DNA from 3 places in the Pseudomonas sp. PS02288 genome. Region 2 is predicted to be linked to each of the others. Evidence: predicted binding sites of a transcription regulator. Region 2 holds the regulator's gene; each other region holds the start of a gene.
What was found. The regulator sigma-54, encoded in region 2, starts transcription at its own class of promoters, with help from an activator protein. The targets are predictions, from matches to a motif close to ANTGGCATNNANNTTGCTNT.

Region 1: the regulator sigma-54 is predicted to act here: its motif matches at 1,548-1,567, upstream of glnK (P-II family nitrogen regulator).
Region 3: the regulator sigma-54 is predicted to act here: its motif matches at 1,961-1,980, upstream of QMX85_RS01095 (circularly permuted type 2 ATP-grasp protein).

Annotation. Positions count from the first base shown of each region.
Region 1 is NZ_JASCPA010000017.1:37,462-43,392, forward strand. Features, by position in the region: gene QMX85_RS09340 (YifB family Mg chelatase-like AAA ATPase) at 1-1,044, opposite strand, end outside; gene QMX85_RS09345 (accessory factor UbiK family protein) at 1,084-1,356, opposite strand; gene glnK (P-II family nitrogen regulator) at 1,761-2,099, shown strand; gene QMX85_RS09355 (ammonium transporter) at 2,130-3,446, shown strand; gene QMX85_RS09360 (secondary thiamine-phosphate synthase enzyme YjbQ) at 3,634-4,059, shown strand; gene sutA (transcriptional regulator SutA) at 4,128-4,445, shown strand; gene QMX85_RS09370 (HAD family hydrolase) at 4,506-5,207, opposite strand; gene xerC (tyrosine recombinase XerC) at 5,204-5,931, opposite strand, start outside.
Region 2 is NZ_JASCPA010000078.1:9,081-15,011, reverse strand. Features, by position in the region: gene QMX85_RS21535 (J domain-containing protein) at 1-37, shown strand, start outside; gene QMX85_RS21530 (hypothetical protein) at 465-725, shown strand; gene QMX85_RS21525 (HPr family phosphocarrier protein) at 735-1,007, opposite strand; gene rapZ (RNase adapter RapZ) at 1,018-1,875, opposite strand; gene ptsN (PTS IIA-like nitrogen regulatory protein PtsN) at 1,885-2,349, opposite strand; gene raiA (ribosome-associated translation inhibitor RaiA) at 2,359-2,667, opposite strand; gene QMX85_RS21505 (RNA polymerase factor sigma-54) at 2,802-4,301, opposite strand; gene lptB (LPS export ABC transporter ATP-binding protein) at 4,435-5,160, opposite strand; gene lptA (lipopolysaccharide transport periplasmic protein LptA) at 5,160-5,717, opposite strand; gene lptC (LPS export ABC transporter periplasmic protein LptC) at 5,704-5,931, opposite strand, start outside.
Region 3 is NZ_JASCPA010000001.1:231,029-236,959, reverse strand. Features, by position in the region: gene QMX85_RS01100 (alpha-E domain-containing protein) at 1-517, opposite strand, end outside; gene QMX85_RS01095 (circularly permuted type 2 ATP-grasp protein) at 522-1,931, opposite strand; gene QMX85_RS01090 (type 1 glutamine amidotransferase) at 2,148-2,864, opposite strand; gene QMX85_RS01085 (ribonuclease E inhibitor RraB) at 2,954-3,295, opposite strand; gene QMX85_RS01080 (DNA-3-methyladenine glycosylase) at 3,617-4,510, shown strand; gene QMX85_RS01075 (methylated-DNA--[protein]-cysteine S-methyltransferase) at 4,513-5,007, shown strand; gene QMX85_RS01070 (PLDc N-terminal domain-containing protein) at 5,010-5,201, opposite strand; gene QMX85_RS01065 (PLDc N-terminal domain-containing protein) at 5,212-5,406, opposite strand; gene QMX85_RS01060 (acireductone dioxygenase) at 5,514-5,931, opposite strand, start outside.

The sequences.
Region 1 (5,931 bases), on a different contig from region 2:
CGGGCAGGGATTCATCGCCGCGACCAGCTGGAAGCGTGCAGGAAAACGCACCTTGTCGTTGGCCCGGGCAATGACGATTTCGCCACTTTCCAGGGGCTCCCGGAGGACTTCCAGGACCTTGCGGTCGAACTCCGGCAATTCGTCGAGAAACAGGACGCCCTGGTGAGCCAGGGTGATTTCGCCGGGGCGCGGGCGACTGCCGCCGCCGACCAGCGCCGGTGCCGAAGCGCTATGGTGCGGATGCCGAAACGGACGCTGCGGCCAGGCTTCCAGCGGCGTGTGGCTGGCCACGGAGTGGATGGCGGCGACTTCCAGCGCCTCGCGCTCGTCCAGCGCGGGCAGCAGTCCCGGTAAACGGCTGGCCAGCAGGGTCTTGCCGGTTCCCGGCGGGCCACTCAGCAGCAGGTTGTGCGATCCGGCCGCGGCGACCAGCAGCGCGCGCTTGGCGGCGATCTGCCCCTGTACGTCCGCAAGGTCGGGGTAGGGCTGCAGGCGGCGCAGCAGACCCTGCGCCTGGAACGGCGCCAGCGGAGTCTTCGCGCTGAAATGGGCGGCCAGTTCCAGCAGATGGTCGGCGGCGAAGACCACCAGCCCGGACGCCAGGCTGGCCTCCTCGGCGTTGGCCTTCGCCACGACCAGGGCGCGCCCGGCCGCGCGGGCGGCCAGTGCGGCGGGCAACACGCCCTGCACCGGCCGTACTGCGCCGGAAAGTGCCAGTTCGCCAAGACATTCGCAGTTGGCCAGGCTTTCTACCGGAAGTTGTCCGCTGGCGGCGAGAATACCTAGCGCGATGGCCAGGTCGAAGCGGCCGCCGTCCTTGGGCAGGTCGGCCGGAGCCAGGTTCAGGGTGATTCTGCGGGGTGGAAAGTCGAAGCCCGAGTTCAGGATGGCGCTGCGCACGCGGTCCTTGCTTTCCTTGACCGCGGTTTCCGGCAGGCCCACCAGCGCCAAGGACGGCAGGCCGTTCGCCAGATGAGCCTCGACGGTGACGGGCGGGGCTTCCACGCCGACCTGGGCGCGGCTGTGGACAATGGCCAGGGACATGCATCACTCCTTGATGACATGCCGCTCGCCGAGCGCGATTCACTCGGCGGCGGGAGGGGACTCTTTCGCCAAGCGTTCTTCGAGTTCGAGAACCTTACTTTCCAGGGCTTCGAGGCGAGCGCGGGTGCGTGCGAGCACAATCATCTGGCCGTCGAATTCGTCGCGGCTGACCAGATCGAGCTTGCTGAAGGTGCTTTGCAGCAACGCCTTGAGCTGCGATTCGAACTCTTCGCGCTGAACGGGGCGCTCGCCATTGAACAGTCGCGAAGCATGGGTGCTGAGGGCATCGAGCAGGGCTTTGGGCGGCAACATGGGCTTATTCCGGTGACAGTGGCGGCGGAGTCTATCATGGCGCCGGAAATTCCCGGCCTTGAGGCATAAGCGCACGTTTATCGCGCATGCTCTCTGCGGTGTGCGCTCTGTTTTGGTGCGCATTGACGATTTGGGCGACTCTATTGTCGACAGATCCGCCCGCGAGGCCCCAAAAACCGTCTATCGCCGTAGATGGCAAGCTTTCTGCTTAGCTGCCTGTGACGCGTGCACCGATGCAGTTCCGGTGCGTTAGGCGAAGCGGGGGAGAATGCTTCGTCGGGAACGGTAGGTTGATGTCGGCGCGGCCGAGCCAGGGCCGCGACGCGTTACAAAGCCAGACACTGCGCATAGACTTGGTTCAGGTCATCTGTTCCTGGGGCAAGTCATTTACACGGGAGATAGTTATGAAGCTAGTCACTGCCATCATCAAACCGTTCAAGCTGGACGACGTGCGCGAGTCGCTGTCGGAGATCGGCGTGCAGGGCATCACGGTCACTGAAGTCAAAGGCTTCGGTCGCCAGAAAGGTCACACCGAGCTGTATCGCGGCGCCGAATACGTCGTCGACTTTCTGCCCAAGGTGAAGATCGACGTAGCCATCGCTGACGATCAGCTGGACCGCGTCATCGAAGCCATCACCAAGGCCGCCAACACCGGCAAGATCGGCGATGGCAAGATTTTCGTGGTGAACCTCGAACAGGCTATCCGTATCCGTACCGGCGAGACCGGCACAGACGCGATTTAAGCCCCCGACCCCGACCCAGGAGATATACAGATGACTCTGCGTCAGTTCGCAGGGCTTGGAGCCCTTTTGTCCCTTTTCACCCCCGGTCTGGCCATGGCTCAGGAAGTTACCCTGAACTCTGGCGATACCGCCTGGATGCTGACTGCCACGGCTCTCGTGCTGTTCATGACCATCCCCGGCCTGGCGCTGTTCTACGGCGGCATGGTGCGTTCGAAAAACATTCTCTCGGTAATGATGCAGTGTTTCGCCATCACTGGCCTGATCAGCATCGTCTGGGTTGTTTACGGCTATAGCCTGGCGTTCGATACCACCGGTATGGAGCAGGGCGTCGTCAACTTCAACTCCTTCGTGGGTGGCCTGTCGCGCGTCTTCCTCAGCGGCCTGACCGTCGACAGCCTGACCTCGGCCTTCCCGGAAAGCGTGTTCATCACCTTCCAGATGACCTTCGCGATCATCACCCCGGCCCTCATCGTCGGCGCCTTCGCCGAGCGCATGAAATTCTCCGCCATGCTGATCTTCATGGTCGTGTGGTTCACCCTGGTGTACGCACCGATCGCCCACATGGTGTGGAGCGGCAACGGTGGTCTGCTGTGGGACTGGGGCGTGCTGGACTTCGCGGGCGGCACCGTAGTGCACATCAACGCCGGTATTGCGGGTCTGGTTGCCTGCATCGTGCTCGGCAAGCGTAAAGGCTACCCGTCCACTCCGATGGCACCGCACAACCTGGGCTACACCCTGGTCGGCGCCGCCATGCTCTGGATCGGCTGGTTCGGCTTCAACGCCGGCTCCGCTGTAGCTGCCAACGGCACCGCGGGCATGGCCATGCTGGTCACCCAGATCGCTACCGCCGCCGCTGCTCTGGGCTGGATGTTCGCCGAGTGGCTGACCCACGGTAAGCCGAGCGCCCTGGGCATCGCTTCCGGTGTGGTTGCCGGTCTGGTCGCCATCACCCCGGCCGCCGGCACCGTCGGCCCGATGGGAGCCCTGGTGATCGGTCTGGTCGCCGGCGTGATCTGCTTCTTCTGCGCCACCAGCCTGAAACGCAAACTGGGCTACGACGACTCCCTGGACGCCTTCGGCGTGCACGGCATCGGCGGCATCATCGGCGCTCTGCTGACCGGCGTCTTCGCCGCTCCGGCTCTGGGTGGCTTCGGCACCGTCGAAGACATCGCCGCTCAGCTGTTCATCCAGTTCAAAGGCGTTGCCTTCACCGTTGTCTACACCGGCATCGTGACCTTCGTGATCCTCAAGGTTCTCGATCTGGTTATCGGCCTGCGTGTCAGCGACGAGACCGAGACCGTTGGTCTCGACCTCGCCGAGCACAACGAGCGCGGCTACAACCTGTAATACGCTTGACGAAGCAAAGCCCGGTTCGCCGGGCTTTTTTTTGCCTGCGAAACGGCCACCGCCTTGCTATACAGAGATCGCAGCATGCGGTGAAGGTCGCCACCACCGGCTAAATTGAGGCCCTGGCTGGCCTTTGTTTTTTCCGGCGTCGCGCTAGAATGCGCCCGCCAAAAGGGGAGAACGCCAGATGTGGCTGCAGCGATCGATCACCTTGCGGGCGCGTCCGCGTGGTTTCCACCTGATAACCGACGAAGTGCTGAGCGTCCTGCCGGAACTGTCCCGTTATCGGGTTGGTCTGTTACACCTGTGGCTGCAGCACACGTCGGCATCGTTGAGCGTCAACGAGAATGCCGACGCTGCGGTGCGTCGCGACTTCGAGCGGTTCTTCAACCGTCTAGTGCCGCAGGGGGCCGACGGCTACGAACACGATTACGAAGGCCCCGACGATCTGCCGGCGCACTTCAAGGCGAGCCTGCTGGGCTGCCAGCTGAGTCTGCCGATAGCGTCGGGTGAGTTGGCGCTGGGGACCTGGCAAGGTGTCTACCTCGGTGAGCACCGCGACCAGGGCGGTGCACGGCGGTTGATCGCTACCCTGCATGGCGAAGTTTGCTGATTTTTTCCTGTCGCGCAGTGCAGCGGCGGGACCATAACAACCTGCTTATCGCGAGCGTGAGGTCGAACATGAGCGACGAAGAACTGGAACAGGACGAACTGGAAGGAACCGACGAGGACGAAGGCGAGGAGCTCGCCGCTGCCGAAGACGTCGATAGCGAAGACAGTGAGAGTGAGACCCCTGCCCCGGCCGGCAAGAAGGCCAAGGCAGCCGTCGAGCCCGAAGAGCTGCCCAGCGTCGAAGCCAAGCAGAAGGAGCGTGACGCCCTGGCCAGAGCGATGGAAGAGTTCCTCGCGCGCGGTGGCAAGGTGCAGGAAGTGGAGCCCAACGTGGTCGCCGATCCGCCCAAGAAGCCGGACAGCAAGTACGGCAGCCGCCCCATCTGAGCCTGTCCAGCCATGAAAAAGCCCGCCATGTCGCGGGCTTTTTCATGGCTGGCGTTCGGCTCAGTCGCGGTTCCAGGTGTCCAGCAGCTCCGGCAGCTCGGTCAGGCTGCGAATCTGCGCATCCGGGGCGCCCGGTTGTTCCCAGGCGTTGCCGAGCGGGTTGTACCAGACCGCGCGCATCCCGGCCGCCTGGGCACCGAGAATGTCGTCGCCGGGGTGGTCGCCAACATGCACGGCACGCTCAGCCTGGGCATCGGCGCGGCGAAGCGCTTCCTGGAACGGGTGCGGATCGGGCTTGCCGACGCCGAGCTCCTCGGCGCAGAGGGCGAAGCGAAAATAGTCGGCCAGGCCCAGGCGGCGGACATCGGCGTTGCCGTTGGTGATCACCGCCAGCGCATAGCGTCCTGCAAGTTGCTCCAGGGTGGCGATGGTGTCCGGAAAGAAGGTGATCTGGTGACGGGCATCGAGCATGGTCTGGAAGGCGCCCTCGGCGAGTTCGCGCGCCTCGCATTCGCCGTGACCCAGTTCCGCCAGCGCATGGAACAGCGTGCGCCGGCGCAGTTCGCTGAGGCGGTACCTGAGGCCGGGCTCGGCTTCCACCAGGCGCGAGCGGATGCCCCACAGATGATCGACCGGCAACGCGCCCAGGCGCGGCGCGTGGAGGTTGAGCCAGTCGCGCATGCTGCGCTCGGCGGCGACGATCACCGGGCGGTTATCCCACAGGGTGTCGTCGAGATCGAAGGTGACCAGTTGGATGCTCATTCGGGTTCGCTGCGCCTCTTCGCCCGCGGGTGGGCACTGTCATAGACCTTCGACAGGTGCTGGAAGTCCAGGTGCGTGTAGATCTGCGTGGTCGCGATGTCGGCGTGGCCGAGCAGCTCCTGCACCGCACGCAGGTCCTGCGAAGACTCCAGCATGTGGCTGGCGAACGAGTGGCGCAGCATGTGCGGATGCACGTGCTGACCCAGCTCGCGCACGCCGGCCAGATGCACGCGTTGGCGGATCGCGCGCGCGCCCAGGCGCTGTCCCTGGCGGCTGATGAATACCGCGCGGTCCGCCGGATTGGCCAGGGCGCGCAGGCCGAGCCAGGTGTCCAGCGCGTGACGCGCGTAGCGACCGACGGGCAGCTCGCGGACCTTGTTGCCCTTGCCGTGTACGCGGACCAGACCGGCCGACAGGTCGAGGCCGTCGAGGTCGAGGCCGGCCAGCTCCGACAGTCGCAGTCCGGATGAGTAGAACAGCTCGAGCATGGCGTGATCGCGGCGGGCGAGGAAGTCGTCCTCCACCGCGCCATCCAGCAACTGTTGGGCGCGATCGGCGTCCAGGGTGCGCGGCAGGCGCTTCTGCGCTTTCGGCGGGCTGAGGCCCGCGGCAGGGTCGTGGTTGGAGCGACCTTCGCGGATCAGATAGCGGTACAGCCCGCGGGTCGCCGAGAGCAGTCGTGCCAGGCTCGGGCTCGACTGTCCGTGCTGGTGCAGCTGGGCGA
Region 2 (5,931 bases):
GCGCGAGCAGGAAGCCAAGGAGATGGGGCTCGCCTGAGCCTCCGTCGCGCTCCTTGCTTCCCCGGCTGTCAGCACGACAGCCACGTGTAGCACCACTCCCTTCTTTGCGATCGCCGGCTCCTTTCGCGCAGGCGACCGTTTCCGTTCGTCCTCAAAAGCCCTGCAAGTGATCATCGGTATCCGCGCGTTGTTCGGCCTGGGTCACCTGCCGCCGCAGCCGAACCTGGAAGCGGAAGCGCTCGGTCGTTGGCCGCTGTCGCCGCAGGTGCTGCTGTTCGTCATCGCCGTCGTCCCTGCACATCCTCGATGGCACGGCGGCGGGCGTTTCGGCCGGCGCGAGACCGGCCGGAGCGGACTGCCTGGCGTGGGGCATCGCGTTGCAGGATCTGCCGGAAGGCTGATCATCTCGCTGGTGCTGGTGCTGGTGCTGGTGCTGGTGCTGGTGCTGGTGCTGGTGGGTTGGGATGGGAAGAGGGCGGGCGCTGCTGATCGGTGCGGCTTGCGGGCCGGTCGAGCCGCTGTTCGCGGTGATCTGTGCCTGGCTGGTGGGCGTTTCGACGCTGCTATTGCCCGGGGGGCTGGCGATGGCGGCGGGGGCGATGCTGTTCGCCGTCGCTCACGAGATCATTCCCGAATCGCATCGGAATGACTTCGAAGTCGAGGCGAGCATCTGCCTGGTGCTGGGGTTCTGCCTGATGAGGGTGCTGGATACGGCGCTGGCCTGAGCCGGCGCCTCACTCGCCTTCGTCGAAGCGGTTGTTGATCAGTTCGACCAGCGCGTCCAGCGCCTCGTCGCACTGCTCGCCCTCGGTATGCAGGTGAATTGCAGTGCCCATCCCGGCGGCCAGCATCATGACCGCCATGATGCTCTTGCCATCGACCAGGCTTTCCGGCCCACGCCCCACGCGAACGGCGCAGGGAAAGCGGCCGGCAACGCCGACGAACTTGGCGGCGGCGCGTGCATGCAGGCCGAGTTTGTTGATGATGGTGATTTCACACGCAGGCATCGCGGGTTCCTTAATGAAGGTCGCGGTGGCGAACCTGGACGTTCTTCAATTGTTCTTTGAGGGCGGCGCCGAGGCGTTCCGCAAGGTAGACCGAGCGATGGTGCCCGCCGGTGCAGCCGATGGCGACGGTGACATAGGCGCGGTTGCTGGCGGCGAAGCGCGGCAGCCATTTTTGCAGATAGGTACTGATGTCCTGATACATCTCCTGCACGTCCGGCTGCGCCGAAAGGTAGTCGATCACCGGTTGCTCCAGGCCCGAATGTTCGCGCAGCTCCGGTTTCCAGTAAGGGTTGGGCAGGCAGCGCACGTCGAACACCAGATCGGCATCTACCGGCATCCCGCGCTTGAAGCCGAAGGATTCGATGAGAAAGGCAGTGCCGGGTTCGGGCTTGTTCAGCAGGCGCAACTTGATGGTGTCGCGCAACTGATAGAGGTTGAGGTGGGTGGTGTCGATCTTCAGGTCGGCGAGGTCGGCGATCGGGCCGAGCAGCTGGCTTTCATCGTCGATGGCTTCGGCCAGCGAGCGGGTGGCGCTGGTCAGCGGATGGCGCCGACGGGTCTCGGAGAAACGCTTGAGCAGCGTCTCCGGCTCCGCGTCGAGGAACAGCACGTCGGACTGGATGTGCCGGGCGCGGACTTCGGCGAGCAACTCGGGAAAGCGCTGCAGGTGGCTCGGCAGGTTGCGCGCATCGATGGACACGGCGACCAGCGGCTGGGCGAGTTCGGTGTGGATCAGCGCCCGCTCGGCGAGCTCTGGCAGCAGGCCGGCTGGGAGGTTGTCGATGCAATAGAAGCCGCTGTCTTCCAGCACGTCGAGCGCGGTGCTCTTGCCCGATCCGGATCTGCCGCTGACGATGATCAGACGCATAGGTTGGTCTTAGTGCCCGCTCTGTACGTCCACCACGACCTGATACAGGGCCTCGCTGCTATCCGCCGCACGCAGGCGCTCGCGCACCTCGGCACGGTCGAGCATGCTGGCTATCTGGCGGAGCAATTCGAGGTGTTCATCGGTGGCCGCCTGCGGCACCAGCAGGACGAATAGCAGGTCCACCGGCGCACCGTCAATGGCGTCGAAGTCGACCGCCGTTTCCAGGTGCATGACCGCGCTGATCGGCGATTCGCAGCCGGCGAGACGGCAGTGGGGAATGGCGATACCGTTGCCGAAGCCGGTGGAACCGAGCTTTTCGCGGGCAACCAGGCTTTCGAAGATGTCCTGGGTTTCTAGGGTCGGTAACTCGCGGGCGATCAGTTGGGCGATCTGCTCGAGTACACGTTTCTTGCTGCCGCCCGGCACGCCGACGAGGGCGCGACCGGGGGTCAGGATATTTTCAAGTCGGATCATAGGGGAGGGTCAGCGAGCCGCAGCACCTTGCTGGCGGTTCAGTTGCTTTTCCTTGTGCTTGATCAGCTGGCGATCCAGTTTGTCGACCAGCAAGTCGATGGCCGCGTACATGTCGTCATGCTCCGCATTGGCGACCACTTCGCCCCCGGCGATGCGCAGGGTGGCTTCGATTTTCTGTTTCAGCTTTTCGACTTCCATGATCACCTGAACGTTGGTGATCTTGTCGAAGTGTCGCTCAAGGCGACTGAATTTCTCCTCGATATAGTCGCGTAGGGCGTCGGTCACATCCAGTTGATGGCCACTGATGTTGACTTGCATACCGCTTCTCCTTGTTGCCGCTTAGAAGAGACAGGCTGACGGGCCTGCCACCGAAAATCTGGCGTTTGAGGCTCTTTTGCCGCTCTCCGGCTATCCGGAGCAGGGGAAGGCGGGTGCCTTCGTTACGGGGCTGACTACATCAGTCGCTTGCGTTCGCTCGAAGGCGCTATGCCCAGCGATTCGCGGTACTTGGCGACTGTGCGGCGTGCCACCTGAATGCCCTGTGCTTCCAGTAAACCAGCGATCTTGCTGTCGCTCAACGGCTTTTTCGCGTTTTCCGCGGCGACCAGTTTCTTGATGATCGCGCGGATCGCGGTGGACGAGCATTCGCCCCCTTCCGAGGTGCTGACGTGGCTGGAGAAAAAGTATTTCAGTTCGTAGATGCCACGCGGGGTGTGCATGAACTTCTGCGTGGTGACGCGGGAAATCGTCGATTCGTGCATGCCCACGGCTTCGGCGATGTCGTGCAGAACCAGCGGCTTCATCGCTTCCTCGCCGTACTCAAGGAAGCCGCGCTGGTGTTCGACGATCTGAGTCGCGACCTTCATCAGCGTTTCGTTGCGGCTCTGCAGGCTCTTGATGAACCAGCGCGCTTCCTGCAGCTGATTGCGCATGAAAGTGTTGTCGGCACTGGAGTCGGCGCGGCGAACGAAGCCGGCGTAGTGGGGGTTGACCCGCAGGCGCGGCACCGCTTCCTGGTTCAGCTCGACCAGCCAGCGCTCGTTGTGCTTGCGCACGATGACGTCGGGCACCACGTATTCGGGTTCGCTGGCTTCGATCTGCGAGCCGGGCCGCGGGTTGAGGCTCTGGATCAGTTCGATGATCTGCCGAAGCTCGTCTTCCTTGAGCTTCATGCGCCGCATCAGCTGGCTGTAGTCGCGACTGCCAAGCAGCTCCAGGTAGTCGCCGACCAGGCGTTGCGCCTCGCTCAGCCACGGGGTCTTCGGCGGTAGCTGGCGCAGTTGCAGGAGCAGGCATTCACTGAGGTCGCGGGCGGCGATGCCGGCCGGCTCGAACTGCTGGATGCGGTGCAGAACGGCCTCGACTTCGTCGAGCTCGATGTCGAGCTCCGGATCGAAGCCTTCGGTGATGTCCGCCAGGGATTCTTCCAGGTAACCCTGGTCGTTGATGCAGTCGATCAGCGTCACGGCGATCAGCCGGTCGGTGTCCGACATCGGCGCCAGATTGAGTTGCCAGAGCAGGTGGCTCTGCAGGCTCTCGCCGCTGGACGTGCGCGAGGTGAAATCCCACTCATCGTCGTCATTGCTCGGCAGGCTGCTGGCGCTGGTCTGGTAGACGTCTTCCCAAGCGGTGTCGACGGGGAGTTCGCTGGGGATGCGTTCGCTGTCGTGCCAGTCGCCCTCTTCGAGGTTCTCCACGGTGGGTACGGTGGATTCCTGGAATGCCACTTCCTGGGTGCCGGGATTGGGCAGGGCATCGCCGTCGGCAAGAGGGTCGGTGTTGTCGAAGTCCTCGCCTTCCTCCTGACGCTCGAGCATCGGGTTGGACTCCAGTGCCTCCTGGATTTCCTGTTGCAGGTCCAGGGTGGACAGTTGGAGCAAGCGAATGGCCTGTTGCAGCTGAGGAGTCATCGTCAGCTGCTGGCCCATCTTGAGAACGAGCGATGGTTTCATGGCAGACCTTGATTACCGGCGTCTAACGCCTGTGCACTGCTGAGCGCCGGAGCGCTGCCGGAAGCAAATTATATGCCCGATTTTAGAATGATTTTCCAGAGATGGGGAACCTTTCCGTAGCGAAAAGCCTTCGCTACAGACGAAACTCGTGGCCCAGATACACCTCTTTGACGATCTGGTTGGCCAGGATCGTTTCGGCGTCGCCTTCGGCGATCAGCCGGCCGTCATTGACGATGTAGGCGGTCTCGCAGATGTCGAGGGTCTCGCGGACGTTGTGATCGGTGATCAGGACGCCGATGCCCTTGTTCTTCAGGTGATGGATGATCTGCTTGATGTCGCCCACGGAGATCGGGTCGACGCCGGCGAAGGGCTCATCGAGGAGAATGAACTTCGGCGAGGTCGCCAGGGCGCGGGCGATCTCGACGCGGCGACGCTCGCCACCGGACAGGCTCATGCCGCGGTTGTCGCGGATGTGGCTGATATGAAACTCCTGCAGCAGGTCTTCCAGCGCGTTGCGCCGGCCGGCGCCGTCGAGGTCCTTGCGGGTCTCAAGGATCGCCATGATGTTGTCGGCGACGCTGAGCTTGCGAAAGATCGAGGCTTCCTGCGGCAGGTAGCCGATGCCGGCGCGGGCGCGGCCGTGCATAGGCTGATGGCTGACGTCCTGATCATCGATCAGCACGCGCCCCTGATCGGCCTGCACCAGGCCGACGATCATGTAGAAGCAGGTGGTCTTGCCGGCGCCGTTGGGGCCGAGCAGGCCGACCACCTGGCCGCTTTCGATCGACAGGCTGACGTCACGGACGACCTGGCGCCCCTTGTAGCTCTTCGCCAGGTGCTGGGCTTTCAGTGTGGCCATTACTGGGGTTGCCCCTGCTGCTCTTTTTTCTTCGGCTGGATCACCATGTCCACCCGCGGACGCGGCGCGGTGACGTTGTTGCCGGTCGCGCGACCGGCATTCACGATCTGCCGCTGGGTGTCATAGACGATCTTCTCGCCCTGGAAGGTATTGCCCTGCTGCACGACCTTGGCCTGGTCGATCAGGACGATACGTTCGTTGTCGGCGAAGTACTGGATGGTCAGGCCATAGGCCTTGACCAGCGGCTTGTCGGGCGCCGGCTTCTGCTCGTAGTAGGCGGGCCGGCCGACCGAGGTGAAGACCTTGATGTCGCCGTTCTTGTCCTGGGTGATGGTGACCGTATCGCCGGTGATCTTCAGGGTGCCCTGGGTGATCACCACGCCGCCGCGGTACACGGCGACGCCCTGCTTGTCGTCGAGCTCGGCGCTGTCCGCCTGGACGCGGATCGGCTGGTCGCGGTCGGAGGGGAGGGCCCATGCGCCTGCGCTTCCTAGCGCGCCGCCCAGGCTGATCAACAGGGGAAGAGCACGGAGGGAGAAACTGTTAACGAGCCTCATACTGGCCTCTTACGTTGGACTTCAGGGTCATCCTGTTGTCATTCAGATACGCTTTCATTCCATTTGCCGTGGTCACCCCGTTGGCGGCGTCGATTCTAACGGCTTGCTCGGTCTGCGCATATTGCTGCTTGGGGAATACGGTCAGGCGGCTGGTGGTGAGGACCGTCGGGCGGCCCTTGGCGTCGGTTCGCTCGACGCGAACGGCGTCGATCAG
Region 3 (5,931 bases), on a different contig from region 2:
CGGCGCGCTCGATGAAGGTTCCCAGGCGGATGAAGCGGTAGGAATCGCTGCGCATGATGGTGCCGAAGGTGGCGCCACGGAACAGGTGCGAACGCTCCTTGACCCACTCGCAGAACCGGCTGATGCCGTAGCCGCCAAGGCCCTGCTGGGCGATGCCGCGCATTTCCAGCCAGGTGGCGTTGATGTTTTCCCACATGTCCGCGGTGATGCGCCCGCGTACGGCATGCGCATTGGTGCGTGCGGCGCCCAGGCAGCTGTAGATGCTCGCCGGGTTGTTCGCATCGAAGGCGAAGAAGTGCAGCATGCGCTCGGCGTTGAGCTGGCCATGCAGCTCGAGGTAATCGTCGAAGGTGCCGGTGATCAGCAGCGGCATCGCCAGTTCGTCGAGGCCGTCGCCGCGTCCGTCGTGCGGCATCAACGACAGCGAGTAGCTGACGTCGAGCATGCGCGCGAGGTTCTCCGCGCGCTCCAGGTAACGTGACATCCAGTACAGGTCAGAGGCCGTTCTCGAAAGCATTCCCTTAATCCTCCACTACCCAGGTGTCCTTGGTTCCACCGCCCTGCGACGAGTTGACCACCAGCGATCCCTCGCGCAAGGCCACTCGGGTAAGACCGCCGGGAACCAGCTGCGTTTCGCGGCCGGTCAGGACAAAGGGGCGCAGGTCGATGTGGCGCGGCGCGATGCCCTTCTCGACGAAGGTCGGGCAGGTCGACAGGCTGAGCGTTGGCTGCGCGATGTAGGCCTCCGGCCGGGCGATGATGCGCTGGCGGAAATCCTCGATCTCGGCGCTGCTGGCAGCCGGGCCGACCAGCATGCCGTAACCGCCGGAACCCTGGGTTTCCTTGACCACCAGCTCAGGCAGGTTGGCCAGTACGTGGGACAACTCGGCCGGCTTGCGGCATTGCCAGGTCGGCACGTTCTTCAGGATCGGCTCCTCGCTGAGGTAGAAGCGGATCATGTCGGTGACGAACGGATAGACCGATTTGTCGTCCGCCACGCCAGTGCCGATGGCGTTGGCCAGCACCACGTTGCCCGAGCGATAGGCCGACAGCAGCCCGGGCACGCCGAGCATGGAGTCCGGGTTGAACGCCAGCGGGTCGAGGAAGGCATCGTCGAGGCGGCGGTAGATCACGTCCACCGGGCGCGCGCCGGCGGTGGTGCGCATGAATACCTTCTCGTCGCGGACGAACAGGTCCGCACCTTCCACCAGTTCCACGCCCATCTCGCGGGCGAGGAACGCGTGCTCGAAGTAGGCACTGTTGAAGCGGCCCGGCGTCAGCACTACGACGCTGGGGTTATCCAGCGGGCTGGAGCACTTGAGGGTGTCCAGCAGCATGTTCGGGTAATGGCCGATCGGGGCGATGCGTTGCGCCGAGAACAGCTCGGGGAACAGCCGCATCATCATCTTGCGGTCTTCGAGCATGTAGCTGACGCCGCTCGGGGTGCGCAGATTGTCTTCCAGCACGTAGTAGCTGCCGTCACCGTCGCGTACCAGGTCCACCCCGGCGATGTGCGCGTAGATATCGCGGTGCAGGTTCAGCCCGCGCATCGCCAGCTGGTAGCCCTCGTTCGCCAGCACCTGCTCGGCGGGAATGATCCCGGCCTTGATGATGCGCTGCTCGTGGTAGAGGTCGGCGAGGAACATGTTCAGCGCCTGGACGCGCTGAATGCAGCCCTTCTCGACGATGCGCCATTCGCTCGCGGGAATGCTGCGGGGAATGATGTCGAAGGGAATCAGTCGCTCGGTACCCTGCTCGTCACCGTAAAGGGTGAAGGTGATACCGGCACGGTGGAACAGCAGATCGGCTTCGCGGCGGCGCTGCGCCAGTTGCTCTTCAGGCGTTTCCGCCAGCCAGCGGGCGAACTCCCGGTAGTGCGCCCGGCAGTCGCCGTTCGCATCGTGCATCTCGTCAAAAAAATTGCGGGACATGCCGTACTCCTTGTCCGGTCAGCAAGAGCATCGCAAGCCTCATGCCAGCGGTAAAAACCAATTAATTCAATGAGTTGAAGAACAACTCAAATATCCTTGCACCAAACCTGCGCACGCACGGCAATACCTGATCAGCACGACGCCCCATTTGAAAGCGTCTGCGGCGGACGGGGCAGCTCCTGTTCATCCCCACCTTGCCGACCTATTTCCTCCCCATCAGACGGTTTCCCGCAGAGCCAGTTTCAACCAGTGACGATAGAAAACGTCGGCCACCCGATTGAGGGCGCCCACGCGAGCAGAAAGGTTTTCCAGCATCTGAGCGCCGCTTTGCTGACTGGGTTGGCGGCTGTCGAGCAGGTGGCCCCAATCGCCCACCCACAGGCGCACCAGTTCCTCGGTCATCTCGGGGTGCCCCTGCAGGCCCAGCACCTTGTCACCCCAGGCGAAACCCTGGTTGCCGCACCAGTCGCTGGCGAACAGCCGTTGCGCACCGGCCGGCAACTCGAAGGTGTCGCCATGCCACTGGAACACCTCCACAGAGTCGGCCAGCCCGTCGAGCCATGGGCTGGCACGCTCGCCATCGCAGCGGCGCAGGGTCTGCCAGCCGATCTCGCTGTAGGGCATCCGCATGACGCGGGCACCGAGCGTTTTCGCCAGCAGTTGCCCGCCCAGGCAATGGCCGATCAGAGGAATGTCGCGCTCGATGAAATGCCGCAACGCAACGTCTTCGGTGACCAACCAGGGCAAGGGGTCGTTGACGCTCATCGGTCCGCCCATCACCGCTACGGCGCGTGGACGGTCGAGGTCGTAGCCGTCCAGTTCGCCCTGATCGACGCGCAGCACGTCGAACGCCAGGCCCTGGGCATCGAGCGTTTCGGCCAGGTGGCCGGGTGAACAGAAATCAGCGTGGGTAAGAATCAGGATATCGCTCATGGCCCCTCCAGTTTGTCGCCAGTCTGGCGGAAGGGTCGCGACAGGTCGAGCGCGGGGCACCGACCGAGGCCGGCGCCCGCGTGCGTGGATCAGGCGCCGGGGGCGGACAGCTCCTGAGTCACGCCCCAGCCATCGAGTACGCCGCCCAGAGGCTCGACGACGGATTCGAGCCCCTGCTCGAAGTCGTCGATGCCCTCGTGGGTGGCGTACATCACCTTGCTGACCTGCAGGTGCCAGATACCGTCATCCAGCGGGGAAATCTGCGTATTCAGGGATTCGCCACGAAAATTCGTGGCGGCCGAACGGGCGCCGTCCTCGTCGGGGAACAAGGCGTAGAACTCGATCGGATGGACGCGGGCAAAGTCGAAGCCGCCTTCTTTCATGCGGCGCAGTACGGAGGTGCTGACATCATCTTGGAAGGTTGTGCTCATGCAATGAACTCCTCTCAGGCGATGGCTCGATTGACCTTCTCGTCGTGAGGCGAACGCCTCTCGGCACGCGGCGATGCCGTACGGAATCAAGCGGGGCGTGAAGCGCGGAGCGACCGGTTGGCGGACGTTCCCGGGTGGCATGCCGTGGGGCGCATGCCGAAGCCCGTTCCTGCAGGTTAGCGTCATCCCGCGAACCCTGCCGCCGCTTCATTTCAATGGACCTTGCGGCGACGCCGGCGTCCTCGCCTTTTGTCGGACGCGCGCAAGTATGAAAGCGCGTTTCGTTGCAGGCGAGCCGCGCCACGCTGCTACAGTCCGCCCATGAACGACCTCTCCAACCACCACCAAACGTTGCGCCTGCCCTATCTGCCCCCGTGGCACTGGCAGCATTTCCAACGCTTCTTCGCCCAGCGGCTGCTGCCGGGCGTCGAGCTACTGGACGAGCAACGCTACGCCCGCAGCTTTCGCCTGGGCGAGGTGCGTAGCTGGTTCGCCGTCAGCCCGCTGCCCGACGAGCACGCCCTGGCGCTGACCGTCGGCGCCGAAGCCCGCGAGCTGACCCAGGCACTGGTGCCCAAGGTGCGCCGGATGTTCGACCTGGACGCCGACCTCGGCAGGATCGCCGCGCACCTGGGCAACGATGCGCTGCTCGGCCCGCTGCTGGCGGGTCACCCGCCGCTGCGCCTTCCCGCCGCGTTCGATCCGTTCGAGCAGGCGGTGCGTGCCATCGTCGGCCAGCAAGTCACCGTCAAGGCGGCAGTGACCATCACCCGGCGACTGGTGGAACGTCTCGGCGAAACGCTGCCCGACGCGCCGGCTGACCAGCCACAGCGGCTCTTTCCCACGCCCGCCGCGATCGCCGACGCCGACCTCGCGCTCATCGGCATGCCCGGCAAACGGGTGCAGACACTGCAGCGCTTCGCCGCTGCAGTTGCCAAGGGTGCGCTGCGATTGCATGTGGAAGACGGCCCGGAGGATCTGGTGAGGCGCCTGCGCGAACTGCCCGGCATCGGCCCCTGGACCGCCGAATACATCGCCCTGCGCGGCTTCGGCGCGGCGGACGCCTTCCCCGCCGCCGACCTCGGCCTGCTGAACGCGCCGTTGTGGGGCGCGTCCGGCATCAGCGCCCGCCAGCTCCAGGCCCGCGCAGAGGCCTGGCGCCCCTGGCGAGCCTATGCGGCGCTGCACCTCTGGCACAACTATTCGGGAGCCTGACCATGCACTACCGCTACCTCGACAGCCCACTCGGTCGCTTGCTGCTGGTCGGCAGCGACGCCGGACTGAACCTTGTGCACATGGACGAGCAGACGCATCTGCCGCCGCAGACGAGCTGGACGCAAGCGGAACGCCAGCTGGATGAGGCGTGTCGGCAACTGGACGAGTATTTCGGCGGCCGGCGGCGCCGTTTCGACCTGCCGTTGGCGCCGCGGGGCACGACGTTTCAGCGGGCGGTGTGGCAGGCGCTGCTGGAAATCCCCTTCGGCGAAACCCGCAGTTATCGCCAGCAGGCCGAACGCATCGGTCGGCCCAGCGCCGTTCGCGCGGTCGGCACAGCCAATGGCGCCAATCCGCTCGCCGTGATCGTTCCCTGTCACAGGGTGATCGGCAGCGACGGAAGCCTGACCGGGTACGCCAGCGGGCTGGCGCGCAAGGCACTGTTGCTGGAGCTGGAAGGCGCCAGCCTGCCGGCGCAGGCCAGACTGGCGTTCTGAGGTCAGCGCGCGAGGCGATGCGCCCGCGGTCCCATCACGAACCAGTTGAACAACCCCAGGACGGGAAACAGGGCGATCAGCACAATCCATATCACCTTGACCCGTCGCGCCGAGTCGCTGCTCAGCACCTGGTAGATGGCCCACAGGTGCAACGCCAGGAGCACCGCACCGATGGCGCCGTAGGTCATTCCCATGTCGGGCTCCTCAGAGTCGCGCGGAGCCGCTGCCGCGCGGGCCGGCGACGGCCCAGATGATCAGCCCCAGCACAGGCAGGATCACGATCAGCAGAATCCAGAGGATCTTCTTGCCGGTATCCGTACCGCTGCGCAGCACGTTGATGATCGCCCAGATGTCCAGGGCAAAGATGATCAAGCCAAGCACACCACCAAACGCATCCATGAGATTTCTCCTAATGATCGGTCTCATTAGGATCGCGACAGGCGGTCAGAGGTTCAGCACAATCCACGAAGCAGGCGCCCTCACCCACCGGCAGTGGCCGCCCACCGTCAGTACTCCAGCGGCGGGAACTGGCTGGCAATCGAGTCGCCGGTGAAGGACGCCTGCCAACCCTGCGGGTCGTTGAACAGGCGAATGGCGATGAAATCCGGCTCCTCGCCCATGTCGAACCAGTGTCGGGAGCCGGCCGGCACCGAGATCAGGTCGTTCTTCTCGCAGAGCACGGCATAGACGTAGTCGTCGATATGCAGGTTGAACAGGCCGCGGCCGGCAACGAAGAAGCGCACCTCGTCCTCGGCATGCCGATGTTCCTCGAGAAACCGGGCGCGCAGCTCGGCCTTATGCGGGTGGTCACGGTTGACGCTGACCACGTCCACGGCGAGGTAACCGCGCTCGCTCATCAAGCGGTCGATCTGCACCCGGTAGGCGGCGATCACCGCGTCCGGTTCGGCGCCGGGGCGAACCGGC